DNA from 2 places in the Piscinibacter sp. PDB5-1 genome. Region 2 is predicted to be linked to the other one. Evidence: predicted binding sites of a transcription regulator. Region 2 holds the regulator's gene; the other holds the start of a gene.
The links. The regulator FNR, encoded in region 2, switches genes on or off when oxygen is low (the NO sensors DNR and NnrR bind a similar motif). The targets are predictions, from matches to a motif close to TTGATNNNNATCAA.
Positions count from the first base shown of each region.

Region 1 (6,174 bases), on a different contig from region 2:
TCGAGCGCGCGGGCGGCGACGAACGAGGGCGGCTGCACCGGCAGGCGCTGCACCACGCGGCGCAGGCGGTCGGTGAACGGCCGCGCCCAAGACGGGGTCTGTGAGGCGGCGGCAGGGGTGGGGGCGGGGCTCATGCCAGCTCCAGGCCTGCGCGGCGGTGGGCGAAGCCATTGGCCCGCGCGCCGGGCAGGGGGAATGCATCCAGCGCGGCCATGGCCTCGTCGGCATCGGCGCCGTGGTTGAACACCGCGTCGAACAGCGCCACCACTTCAGCGAAGCCCTGGCTGCAGGGCGACAGCCGCAGGCGCTGCACGCCGGCCACCGTGAGTGCGGCCCGCGCATCGAGCAGGCAGTGCACCGCGGCCGACTGCGTCTGGATGCCGTTGAGCACCAGGAAGGGCTGGCCTTCTTCGGTGCTGAGCAGCAGGCCGTCGGTGTCGTCGTAGCAGCGGAAGGCGCATTCGTCCTTCTTCAAGCGGTGGTGGCGCGCCGTGAAGCAGCGGGCCGAAAACGCCAGCGGCATGCGGCCGAAGGCGAACACCTCGGTCACCAGCGGCCCGGCCGCACCCGCCACGCGCTCGTGCGCCGGGTTGATGCGGCCCACCGCGTCGAGGGACAGTTCGAGTGGCGGCACCCAGCGCGCAGCGCCCAACGAGGCCAGCTCTTCCAAGGCCGCGCGGTTGTACACATTCACGTGCGGGCCGATCACGAAGGGCGGCGCGGCGGGCGCATCGCGCCGTGCCAGCACGCCCAGCGCCGAGGCATCGCCCGCCTCGACCATGAACTCGTGCTGCTCGCACACCCGTCGCAACGCGCGCAACTCGGCCTCGCCCGCCACCAGGCTCTGCGTGGCCAGCACGACGGTCTTGCCGGCGGTGGCCAGCTCGCGGGCGAGCGCCAGCCAGTCGGCCAGCTTCACTTCGTGGCGGCGTGCGCACACCACCTCGCCGAGCACCACGGTGTCGGCCGGGCCATCGGCCATGTCGGCATAGAACTGCAGCGTGGTGCTGCGCGGCCAGGCGTATTGCAGCGGGCCGATCGTGAAGCCGGTCATGAGGTCGGTCCTGAGGCCCATCGCGGGCTGTGCGGTGTTCATCGCCAAGGCCTTTCATACGCGCCCAGCGTGTGCTGCTGGCCTTCGGCCCAACGCGCTAGCGATGCGTTCCAGCCGGGTTGCACCGCGTAGCGCGTGTCGGTGTCGAGTTGGTCGAGCGCGGCGCGCCACACGCGCGTCACCTCGGCCACATAGGCCGGGCTGCGCTGGCGGCCTTCGATCTTGATGGCGGCCACGCCCGCCTGCGCCAGTTGCGGCAGCAGGGCCAGGGTGTTGAGGCTGGTGGGTTCTTCGAGCGCGTAGTCGCGCGTGCCGTTGACGACGAAGCGGCCCTTGCACAGCGTGGGGTAGCCGCGCGGCTCACCCGCGGCGTAGCGGTCGATCAGCACACCGCCCAGGCGCGCGCTCACGCCGTCGGGGCCGTCTTCCCAGCGCACGGCCTTGGGGGGTGAACACACGCCGGCCGTGTTGGGTGACTGCCCGGTGGCAAACGACGACAGCGCGCAGCGGCCCTCAACCATCACGCACAGGCTGCCGAAGCCGAACACCTCGACCTCGGCCTCGGTGTGGCGCGCGACGTGCTGCACCTGCGACAGCGTCAACACGCGCGGCAGCACCGCACGGCGAATGCCGTAGCGCTCGCGGTAGAACTCGATCGCCTCGCCGGTGGTGGCCGAGGCCTGCACCGACAGGTGCAGGCGCAGCGTGGGGTGATGCGCGCGCGCGTAGGCCATCACGCCCACGTCGGCCACGATCAGCGCATCGACCTGCGCGGCGGCGGCGCGGTCCACCGCGCGTTGCCAGGGCGTCGTGTCGCACGCATCGGCAAAGGTGTTCAGCGCCAGCAGCACCTCGCGGCCGCGTGCATGGGCGTAGCGCACGCCTTCGCGCAGTTGCGCATCGTCGAAGTTGAGGCCGCTGAAGTCGCGGGCGTTGGTGGCGTCCTTGAAGCCGAGGTACACCGCGTCGGCGCCGGCATCCACCGCCAGGCGCAGCGCGCGCGGCGAGCCGGCCGGGCACACCAGCTGTGGCTTGCGTGGGCGCAGCGCGTCGCTCACCTCAGGCACCCCGGCAGGCGCAGCCGCAGCATTCGCCGGGTTGACCGGCCGCGGTGCCTTCGGCCAGCTTGCCGATGCGCACGCGCCACTGCGCGGGGCCGGTCTCGAGGTAGGTCCAGTCGAACCGGCCCAGGTGCCGTGCCTCGAACTGGCGGTACAGCGGCACCGGGTCGTGGTCGTTGAGCAGTTCGAAGCCGCTGCCCGCCGGCAGCGACTCGAAGGTCGAGAAGATGAACGCGTGGCGTTGCGGCGGGGGGATCTGGCGCACGTCGATCTGGGCGGTGGAAGCGGTCATGGGTGTCTTTCAAAGCGGTGAATCAGCGGGGCTCAGACTACGCAGCGCCCCCTGCACACGCCTTGAACAAGTTCAAGAAACGTGTTCGCCCCGCGGCCGCCAAGAAAGGCCCAGTTGATCGAGGGCAAGCTTCCCGCGTAGCCTTCGGTGGTCGTCCCTGGTGGCACGCCCGACCGTTGCCTGCGCCCTGCCCATGCCGATCCGCCTTCACCTGCGCGTGGTGTCCCGCTCGATGCGGGTCAAGCTGAGCCTCACGGTGGCGGCCCTGGTGCTGCTGATCTTCGGCACCCTCGGGCACGTGGCCGGGGGCTGGGTCCAGCAGCACGCGATGGAGCTGCATTCGAAGCGACTCACCGACACCGCCTTGCGCCTGGCCAGTGGGCTCGACTTCGGCCTGTATGAACGGCTGCGCGAGGTGTCGAACCTCGCGGCTTCGATCCGCGCGCTGCCGGTGACCGGCTTGCGGCAAGCCGACATCGACCAGCTCAAAAGCACCTACCCGCACTACGCGTGGATCGGCCTCACCGACGCGCAGGGCACCGTGAAGACGGCCTCGGGCCGCATCCTCGAAGGCACCAATGTCAGTGCGCGCGATTGGTGGCGGCGCGGCCGCGAGGGGCCGTCCGTGCTGGACGTGCACGACGCCAAGCTGCTCAAGCCCTTCATTGCCAAGGACCCCAACGACGAAGGGCCGCCGCGCCTGATCGACGTGGCCGCGCCAGTGGTCGTCGAGCAGCGCACGGTGGGGGTGCTGGGGGCGCACCTGCACTGGGAATGGGCCGAAGAATTGCACGCGCAGGTGAACGAGACCTTGCAGGCGCGCGAGGGCATCGAGATGTTCATCTACAACGCCGAGGGGGCCAACCTGCGGCTGCTGCCCGGGCAGACCGAACAGCTGCCCAGCGGCCTGGCCGGCCTGGCCAACGGGTCGGCCCAGGTGGTGACTTGGTCGAACGGCAAGCGTTACCTCACCGCCGCCGTGAAGCGCGCGGGTTTCCGTGACTACACCGGCCTGGGATGGACAGTGGTGGTGCGTCAGCCCGAGGCCATCGTGGGGGCGCCCGCGCGGGCGTTGGTGTCCCAGTCATGGATGGCCGGCGTGGCTGCGGCTGTGCTGCTGATGGGCTGCCTGTGGTGGGCGGCCGGGCGCTTGCTCGACCCCTTGCGCCGCGCGGCCGCCCTCGCCGAAGCGAACACCGACGACGCCACCGGCAGCGACGAGGCCTCGAAGCTGGCCAACGCGCTGACGCGGCTCGTCGGCCAGCTGCGCCAACGCGAGCAAGACCTCACCGCCCTCACGAATCAACTCGAAAGGCGCGTGAAAGACCGCACCGCCGAACTGGAGCTTCGCAACGCCGAGCTGTCGGGGCTGACGCGCGTGATCACGCACGACGTGCGCGCCCCGGTGTTGAGCATCGGCCAGCTGCTGGAGCTGTCGGCATCGAGTGCCGTGGTGGACCGCGAGCGTGCCCTGCAAGCGGCCACCCGCGAGTGCCGCCACGTGGCCGACGTGATCGACGCGCTGGGCGCGTTGATGTCGAGCGAAACGCAGCCGCTGAAGTCGGCACACATCGACATGACCGAGCTGGCCACCGAAGCGGCGCGGCGCCAGCGTGCGGCACTCGGCTACACAGGCGAGGTGTCGATCGACGCCCTGCCGCCGCTGCAGGGCGATGCCGTTCTCATGGGCGAGGTCATGGGCAACCTCATCGGCAATGCAATGAAGTTCTCGCGCGCGGCCGCGCACCCCAGGGTGCATGTGAGCGGCGGTGGTGACGGGCACACGCTGAGCTACCGCGTGACGGACAACGGCATCGGCTTCGATGCCTCGCGCGCGCACCAGTTGTTCACGGCCTTCTCGCGCCTGGTCAACGATGCGCGTTACCCGGGCACCGGCCTTGGACTGGCCATCGTCAAGCGCATCGTCGAGCGGCACGGGGGGCAGGTCCGCGCGCACAGCCGGCCTGGCGAAGGCGCCGAGTTCAGCTTCAGCGTGCCGCAGGCCAGCCGGGGCGCCGCCGCGACGGACTCACCCGAGGTCGGCGCCGAGGCCTGAGCCACGGTCGGGCGCCCGCGCGCCGATGAACTTTACAAAGGCTTTACCTGCGGGCGCTGAACGAGCGTCAACGTGCGCTGCGGCACACCGTTGAACCGTCTGCCTTCACCCTCAGGAGACATGACGTGAAATCACTTCAACGGGTTCTGCGCCTTGGCGTGCTGTTGATCGTTGGCGCGGCCGCCGCCGGCTGCGTGGTGCTGCCCTATGGGGGCCACCACCGCGGGCACGGCCATGGGCACGGCCACCGCTACAGCGAACCGCAGGCGCCCACGGTCATCATCGACGGGCACCACCACCGGCATCACCGGCACCGCTGAGCGGTCCTCGCGTGGGGCGCGTGCTCAGCCCGCGCGCCCGTCCACCCGCGCGCGCCCCAGCCACCCGCCATGGCGCAGGGCCCACACGGTGCAGGCCGCGCCCCAGGCCAGGGCCGCAGGCAACAGCAGCCACGTTGAGGCTTGCGGCCACAGCGCGGCCATCACCCGCAGCAGCACCCCGGCCTGCAGCACGCCGTACAGGCGCCAGGCGATGTCGTCGGCGGCGAGTGCCCGGCCGCTGTGGCCGGCGGCCACGCGCGTGATCATTGCGATCAGCGTGCAGCCCAGGTAGCCCATGGTCAGCGCATGCAGCGGCGCGAGGCCCAGCGAGGCGGCGTCGCCCCACAGCGCCACGCGCGCATGCGACAGCGCCGCGAGCCACAGCGCCACACCCAGCCACACGAAGCCGCCATGCAGCATGGCCAGCAGGCGAATGCGCAGGCTTTGCACCAGGCCCCAGCGCACCGCGAGCCACAGCATCAGCACCGAGGCCGGGGCGAGCACCAGCGCCAGCGCCGCATGCACGGTGGCCGGCAGCGGCCACCACATCAACTCGGCCACCTCGGCCAGCGTGAGCAGCGCAAACACCGCGCCCATCACGCCCAGCAGCCACTGCGGCTTCCACGCGTCGAGGCGGGGCAGCGCGGCGGCGGTGAAGAACGGAATCATGCGGTGCGACACCACGGCGAAGGTCGGTCCCAGAAAGCCCCACAGGCCCATTTGCGCGGCGGCGCGCGACACGGTCACATCGCCCACCGCCACGCCGACCACGCCGGCCGCCATGGCCAGCGCCCCTACCGCGCCGGCAAGGGCCACGCCCCGCGCATGCAGCGTGTCGGGCACGCGGCTCGCGCCGAGCAGGCGCACGAAGCGGCGCATGGCCGCGACCCAGCCCCCGGTGGCCACCGCCATGCCGGCGGCCGCCAGCAGCGTGTGCACATGAAAGCCCAGCAAGGCCACGACCCAGCCCACCGCCAGCGCCAGCACGGCGGGCAACAGCGCCCGGGCCGGCACCTCGGGCATGCCCAGCCACTTGGGGCCGGCGGTGAACAGGAAGCCGATGATGAACAGCGGCATGAACGCGAAGCTCATCGCGAGCCCGTGCGCCACCAGCGGCGGTGCGGCCCAGGGCAGCGCCAGGCCCATCTGCCGCGCAAACATCACGCCGGCCCACCACAGCGCGGTGGCCGCCATCAAGACCGCCGCGCTGAAGAAGCCCAGGCGGTGCGGTGCGGTGAGCAGGCGCGCCGCGTGCCAGCCCGCGTGGGCGGGTGGCAGGGGCACGGGGTTGACGGGCGGCAGCGGCCGCAGCGGGATCAGCGTCATCGCAGGCCCCTCGCCGTTCAGGCGGCCGCAGCCAAGATCGGCGCGGGCGGCGTGCCGAGTGCCAC
Region 1 is NZ_JBWVZL010000001.1:1,276,708-1,282,881, reverse strand. It holds gene ubiT (ubiquinone anaerobic biosynthesis accessory factor UbiT) at 1-134, opposite strand, end outside; gene AC1KAT_RS05765 (U32 family peptidase) at 131-1,054, opposite strand; gene ubiU (ubiquinone anaerobic biosynthesis protein UbiU) at 1,093-2,112, opposite strand; gene AC1KAT_RS05755 (DUF2249 domain-containing protein) at 2,114-2,407, opposite strand; gene AC1KAT_RS05750 (sensor histidine kinase) at 2,601-4,463, shown strand; gene AC1KAT_RS05745 (hypothetical protein) at 4,589-4,783, shown strand; gene AC1KAT_RS05740 (NnrS family protein) at 4,808-6,109, opposite strand; gene AC1KAT_RS05735 (NAD(P)H-dependent flavin oxidoreductase) at 6,127-6,174, opposite strand, start outside.
Region 1: the regulator FNR is predicted to act here: its motif matches at 2,522-2,535, upstream of AC1KAT_RS05755 (DUF2249 domain-containing protein).

Region 2 (6,174 bases):
GCATGCGTACCTGATGTACGGCTTTCCGACCCAGACGGTGCAAGACACCGTGGACGCGCTCGAACACGTGCGCCAGCTCTTCGAGGCCGGCTGCATTCAATCGGGCTTCTTTCACCGGTTCGCCTGCACCGTGCACTCGCCGGTCGGCCAGAACCCCGACGAGTACGGCATCCGGCTCGTGCCGCTGCCGCCTTCGCCCTTCGCCAAGAACGACGTGGCTTTCATCGACCCGACCGGCGTCGATCACGACGCGCTGGGCGTGGCGTTGAAGAAGGCCATCTACAACTACATGCACGGCATCGGCCTCGACGAAGACGTGCGCGCGTGGTTCAACGCTCGCGTGCCCAAGACCACCGTGCCGCGCCACCGCATCGCGCGGGCGCTCGCCACGGCCGGCTGATCACCCTTTCACATGCCATGACCGACACCACACCCCTCGCCGACGACGACACCATCAAGCAAGACCGCCTCTGGCGCGACAACGGCTGGACGGCCCGCGTCGTCAAGAACGAAGAAGACGATGGCTGGGCGGTCGAGATGCTGCTCGACGGCCAGGCCGAGCCGGCGCTGGTCGGCCCCTGGACCATGGGCCGCGACAAGAAGAACCCCAAGCCGCTCGACACGGCCGCGTTCAACACGCTGGTGAAGACGGCGGCCGAGGTGATCCGGCGCCACGAGCAGCAGTTGCATGCGCGGCTGCACAAAGAGCTGCAGGTCGATGCCGGTGAGGCACGCTTTCGCGTCACGCTCGACATCGTGCCCGACGACGACGACCCGCATGCCGTGCTGGCGGCGCACGACGCCTTCGGCGAGCGCGTGGCCCAGCAGCGCGTGAGGGCCGATTTCAAGCTGAGTGCCGACCGCGCCGCCGCGTGGGTCGAAGGCGGCTTCGGCAAGGTGTGAGTCCGGGCCCATGCGTACCCCCGTTCCGCTCGACGACCCCGAAGACGAAGCGCTGAGCCTCGACGCGCGGGCGCGGGCCGCGTCGCGCAGCACCTGGGTCAGCGTCGCGGTCAACGTGGTGCTCACCGTGGTGCAGATCGTCGTCGGCGTGATGGCGAAGTCGCAGGCGCTGGTGGCCGACGGCATTCATTCGCTGTCGGACCTGGCCTCGGACTTCGTGGTGCTCTTCGCCAGCCACCACGGCCGCAAGGACGCCGACGCCGAGCACCCCTACGGCCACCAGCGCTTCGAGACGGCCGCCTCGCTGGTGCTGGGCCTGCTGCTGCTCGGCGTGGGTGCGGGCATGCTGATGTCGGCCTACGACAAGCTCGTGGCGCCGGCCTCGGTGTCGGCCGTGCACCCGGCCGCGCTGTGGGTGGCGCTCTTGGCCCTGGTGTCGAAAGAAGGCCTGTACCGCTACCTGATGCGCGTCGCCCGGCGCGTCAAGTCGAGCATGCTGATGGCCAACGCCTGGCACTCGCGTTCAGACGCGGCCTCGTCGCTGGTGGTGGCGCTGGGCATCGGCGGCAACCTGCTGGGCTACCCCATCCTCGACCCGATCGCGGCCTTCATCGTCGGCGCGATGGTGCTGCGCATGGGCTGGCAGTTCGGCTGGGCGGCGCTCGACGACCTGATGGACCGCTCGGCCGACGACGACGAGGTGCAGGCCATCCGCCAGACCCTGGTCGAAACCCCCGGGGTGCGCAACGTGCACGACGTGCGCACGCGCAAGATGGGCGACATGCTGCTGGTCGATGCGCACCTCGCGGTCGATGCCGCGCTCAGTGTCGAGGCCGGTCACGACATTGCCGTGGAAGCCCGCCGCCGCGTGATGCAGCGCCACCGCGTGCTCAACCTCATGACGCATGTGGACCCGTGGCGCCGGCCCGACGCCGACCACGAGGCGCCGGTCGCGCTGAGAGACTGAAGCTCAGGCGCTGCCGCCGTTCACCAGCGTGCGCAGCCCGTCTTCGTTGAGCACGCGCACGTGGCGGTGGCGCACTTCGAGCAGGCCGTCTTCCTGGAACTTCGAGAACGTGCGGCTCACCGTTTCGAGCTTGAGCCCGAGGTAGCTACCGATCTCTTGCCGCGTCATGCGCAAGACGAGCGCGGTGTGCGAGAAGCCGCGCGCGTGCAGCCGCTGCGTCAGGTTGAGCAGAAAGGCGGCGAGCCGCTCTTCGGCCCGCATGCTGCCCAGCAGCAGCATCACGCCGTGGTCGCGCACGATCTCGCGGCTCATGATCTTGTGGAAGGCGTGCTGCAACTCGGTGAACTCGCGCGACAGCGTTTCGAGTTGCCCGTACGGGATCACGCAAACCTGCGAGTCTTCGAGCGCGATGGCGTCGCAGGTGTGGCGGTCGTGGCTGATGGCGTCGAGCCCCATCAGCTCGCCGGCCATCTGGAAGCCGGTGACCTGGCTCTGGCCTTCTTCGTTCGACACGCAGGTCTTGAAGAAGCCGGTGCGCACGGCGTACAGCGCCTCGAAGGCTTCGCCGGCGTGGAAGAGGGCGCTGCCGCGCTTGACGGTGCGGCGGTTGGCGACCAGCGTGTCGAGCCGTTCGGCGTCCACCTGCGTCAAGCCCAGCGGCAGGCACAGTTCGCGCAGGTTGCAGCTGGAGCAGGCCACCTTCAGGGCTTCGCGCCGGGTGGCGCAGAGCGGGGCGTCTGCGGGCTGGATGGCGATGGTGGGGGCGTCGGCAGGGTCGTGCAGCATGAGGGGCCTCAAGTAACGGTTTCATTCTGCGCGGCGGCCGTCACACGCCCTTGAGCCAGATCAAGGCCACAGGCCGAGGGGGGCGCCACAGTGACGCCATGACACCCGTGGTTGCCCCCGCCCCCATCTCGTGCGAGACCCTGCAGCGCTTCGACGTGCCAGGCCCGCGTTACACGTCCTACCCGACGGCCGACCGCTTCGTCGAGGCCTTCACCGACGCCCACTACCGCGACGCGCTGGCGCGCCGGGCGGCCGGCATCGGGGCAACGGGCGGGGCGCGGCCGCCGCTGTCGCTGTACGTGCACATTCCGTTTTGCGAGTCGGTCTGCTACTACTGCGCGTGCAACAAGGTCATCACCAAGCACCACGAGCGCGCGACCGAATACCTGGAAGCACTCCAGGTCGAACTGAATCTGCACGCCGCCGTGCTGGGTCACGGAACGCCGGTGGCGCAGCTGCATTTCGGGGGCGGCACGCCGACCTTCCTGAGCGACGCCGAGCTGGAGCAGTTGATGCGCAGCATCCAGGCCGTCTTCAAGCTCGTGCCGGGCGGTGAATACTCGATCGAGGTGGACCCGCGCACCGTGACGCCCGAGCGCCTGGAAAAGCTCGCCGCCCTGGGCTTCAACCGCATCAGCCTGGGCGTGCAAGATTTCGACCCCGCCGTGCAACAGGCCGTGCACCGCGTGCAGCCACGCGAGCAGGTCGAGGCGCTGATGTCCGCCGCGCGGCGCATCGGCTTCGACTCCATCAACGTCGATCTGATCTACGGCCTGCCGCGCCAGACCCGCGAGTCGTTCGCGCGCACGCTGCAGCAGGTGAGCGACTTGCGGCCCGACCGCATCGCGCTCTATGCCTACGCGCACCTGCCCGAGCGCTTCAAGCCACAGCGGCGCATCACGCCGGCCGAGCTGCCGCCGCCCCCCGACAAGGTGGCAATGCTGGCTGCGGCCATCGACGTGTTCGGCACGCGGGGCTACGACTACATCGGCATGGACCACTTCGCGCTGCACGACGACGCGCTCGCCGTGGCCAAGCGGCAAGGGCGGCTGCACCGCAACTTCCAGGGCTACAGCACGCAGCCCGACTGCGACCTCGTGGCGCTGGGTGTGTCGGCCATCGGCCGGGTGGGCGCGACCTACAGCCAGAACGCCAAGACGCTGCCCGAGTACTACGACGCGCTGCGCCACCGGCGCTTTCCCATCGTGCGCGGGCTGGCGCTCGACCGCGACGACCTGATCCGCCGCGCGGTCATCATGGCCCTCATGTGCCAGGGTCACCTCGTGTTCGAGTCGATCGAGTCGGCGCACCTGGTGGACTTTCGCCGCTACTTCGCCGCCGAGATGGACCGCCTGCGCCCGCTGGCCGAGCAAGGCCTCGTGAGCATCGAAGACGACGGCCTGCGCGTCACGCCGACCGGCTGGTACTTCGTGCGCGCGGTGGCGATGGTGTTCGACAAGCACCTGCAGGCCGAACGCGACCGCGCGCGCTTCTCTCGCATCATCTGAACGCCCCCATGGACCTGTGGCTCGGCCTCGTCGCCACCGCCTTGCTGATGGGCTTTGCCGGTGGGCCGCATTGCGTGGCCATGTGCGGCGCAGCCACCGGCGGCATCGGCTGCACCAAGAAGCGCCTGCTGCGCTTTCAGGCCGGGCGCATCGCAGGCTATGCGCTGGCCGGCGCGCTGGTGGCATCGTCGGCGGGTGTGCTGGCCTGGGGCGCCTCGCACCTGACCGTGCTCAAGCCCTTCTGGGCCATGCTGCATGTGGCGCTGGTCGTGCTGGGGCTGAGCCTCTTGTGGCTCGGCCGCCAGCCGGCCTGGCTCGACCGCGCCGCGCACCGCGCGTGGCAGGTGATCCGCATCCGCACCTTGCACATCGACCCCGACCGGCTGCCGCTCGCCGCCGGCGCGCTGTGGGCGCTGCTGCCTTGCGGCCTGCTGTATTCGGCGTTGATGGTCGCGTCGCTGAGCCCGCAAGCCTGGCAGGGCGCCTTCGTGATGGCAGCCTTCGCGCTCGGCTCGGCGGTGAGCCTGCAACTGGGGCCGATGCTCTGGCAGCGGCTGCAACGCCACCGCAGCGCGGCTTCGGGCCAGTGGGGCGTGCGCCTCGCCGGGCTGGCGGTGGCCGGTGCCTCGGCCTGGGCGCTGGGCCACGGCCTGTGGCACGAGTACCAGCGCGTGTTCTGTTGAACCGGTGAGGGCGCGCCCGCCGCGGGTTTGACCCGTGGCCATGTCGGGCCGCGGCTTGACGAGAATCAATGGCCTGGCCCGCGCCTCGGGCACCATCGTCGCCACCATGCCCCATCGCCGCACCGAGACCCCCCAGCCGCGCACGCACGCCGCGCACGCGAACACTGCCCCGCGTTTTCACCTCACCTTCCTCGGCGCCGCCGGCACGGTGACGGGCTCGAAGTCGCTGCTCGACGCGAGCGGCGCCCGGGTGCTGGTCGATGCGGGGCTCTTCCAGGGCTACAAGACGCTGCGCGTGCGCAACTGGGAGCCGCCGCCCATCGAGCCGCACCGGCTCGATGCCGTCGTGCTGACCCACGCCCACCTCGACCACAGCGGCTACCTGCCGCGCCTGGTGCGCGACGGTTTCAAGGGCCGCGTGTGGTGCTCGGCCGGCACGCGGGCGCTGTGCGAGATCCTGCTGCCCGACTCGGGCCGCATCCAAGAAGAAGACGCGGCCTACGCCAACCGCAAGGGCTTCAGCAAGCACCACCCGGCCGAGGCGCTGTACACCGAACAAGACGCGCGCAAGGCGCTCGACCACCTGGAGGTGGTGGACTACGGCCAGCCCTTCGAGCCCGCACCGGGCGTGCAGGCGGTGTTGCAGCCGCAAGGGCACATCCTCGGTGCCGCCAGCGTGCGACTCGAACACGCCGGCTGCAGCATCACCTTCAGCGGTGACATCGGCCGCCCCGACGACCTGGTGATGCGCGCGCCGCACCCGCTGGCCGCAAGCGACTGGGTGGTCAGCGAATCGACCTACGGCGACCGCGAGCACCTGCCCACCGACACCGAGGCCGAGCTGGGCGAGGTGATTCGCCGCGTGGCCGGGCGTGGTGGCGTGGTCGTGGTGCCGGCCTTCGCGGTGGGCCGCGCGCAGATGCTGCTGCACCACCTGGCGCGCCTGCGCGAGCGCGGCGACATCCCGAATCTGCCGCTGTACCTCGATAGCCCGATGGCCGTGCAAGCCACCGGCGTGTACCGGCGCCACCGCAGCGAACACCGCCTCAGCGCGGCCGAGTGCGACGCCATGTACGAGGCGGTGCATTTCGTCAAAGACGTGGAAGAGTCGAAGCACCTGAGCGGCCGGCGCGGGCCCATGGTCATCGTGTCGGCCAGCGGCATGGCCACCGGCGGGCGCGTGCTGCACCACCTGAAGGCCTTCGCCGGCGACCACCGCAACGCCATCGTGCTGGCCGGCTTTCAGGCGCCGGGCACACGCGGCGCGTCGCTGGCCGAGGGCGCACGCACGGTGCGCATCCACGGGCAAGACGTGGCCGTGCGCGCC
Region 2 is NZ_JBWVZL010000003.1:63,640-69,813, forward strand. It holds gene AC1KAT_RS13185 (B12-binding domain-containing radical SAM protein) at 1-400, shown strand, start outside; gene AC1KAT_RS13190 (hypothetical protein) at 418-903, shown strand; gene AC1KAT_RS13195 (cation diffusion facilitator family transporter) at 914-1,870, shown strand; gene fnr (fumarate/nitrate reduction transcriptional regulator Fnr) at 1,874-2,656, opposite strand; gene hemN (oxygen-independent coproporphyrinogen III oxidase) at 2,755-4,164, shown strand; gene AC1KAT_RS13210 (sulfite exporter TauE/SafE family protein) at 4,173-4,847, shown strand; gene AC1KAT_RS13215 (MBL fold metallo-hydrolase RNA specificity domain-containing protein) at 4,903-6,174, shown strand, end outside.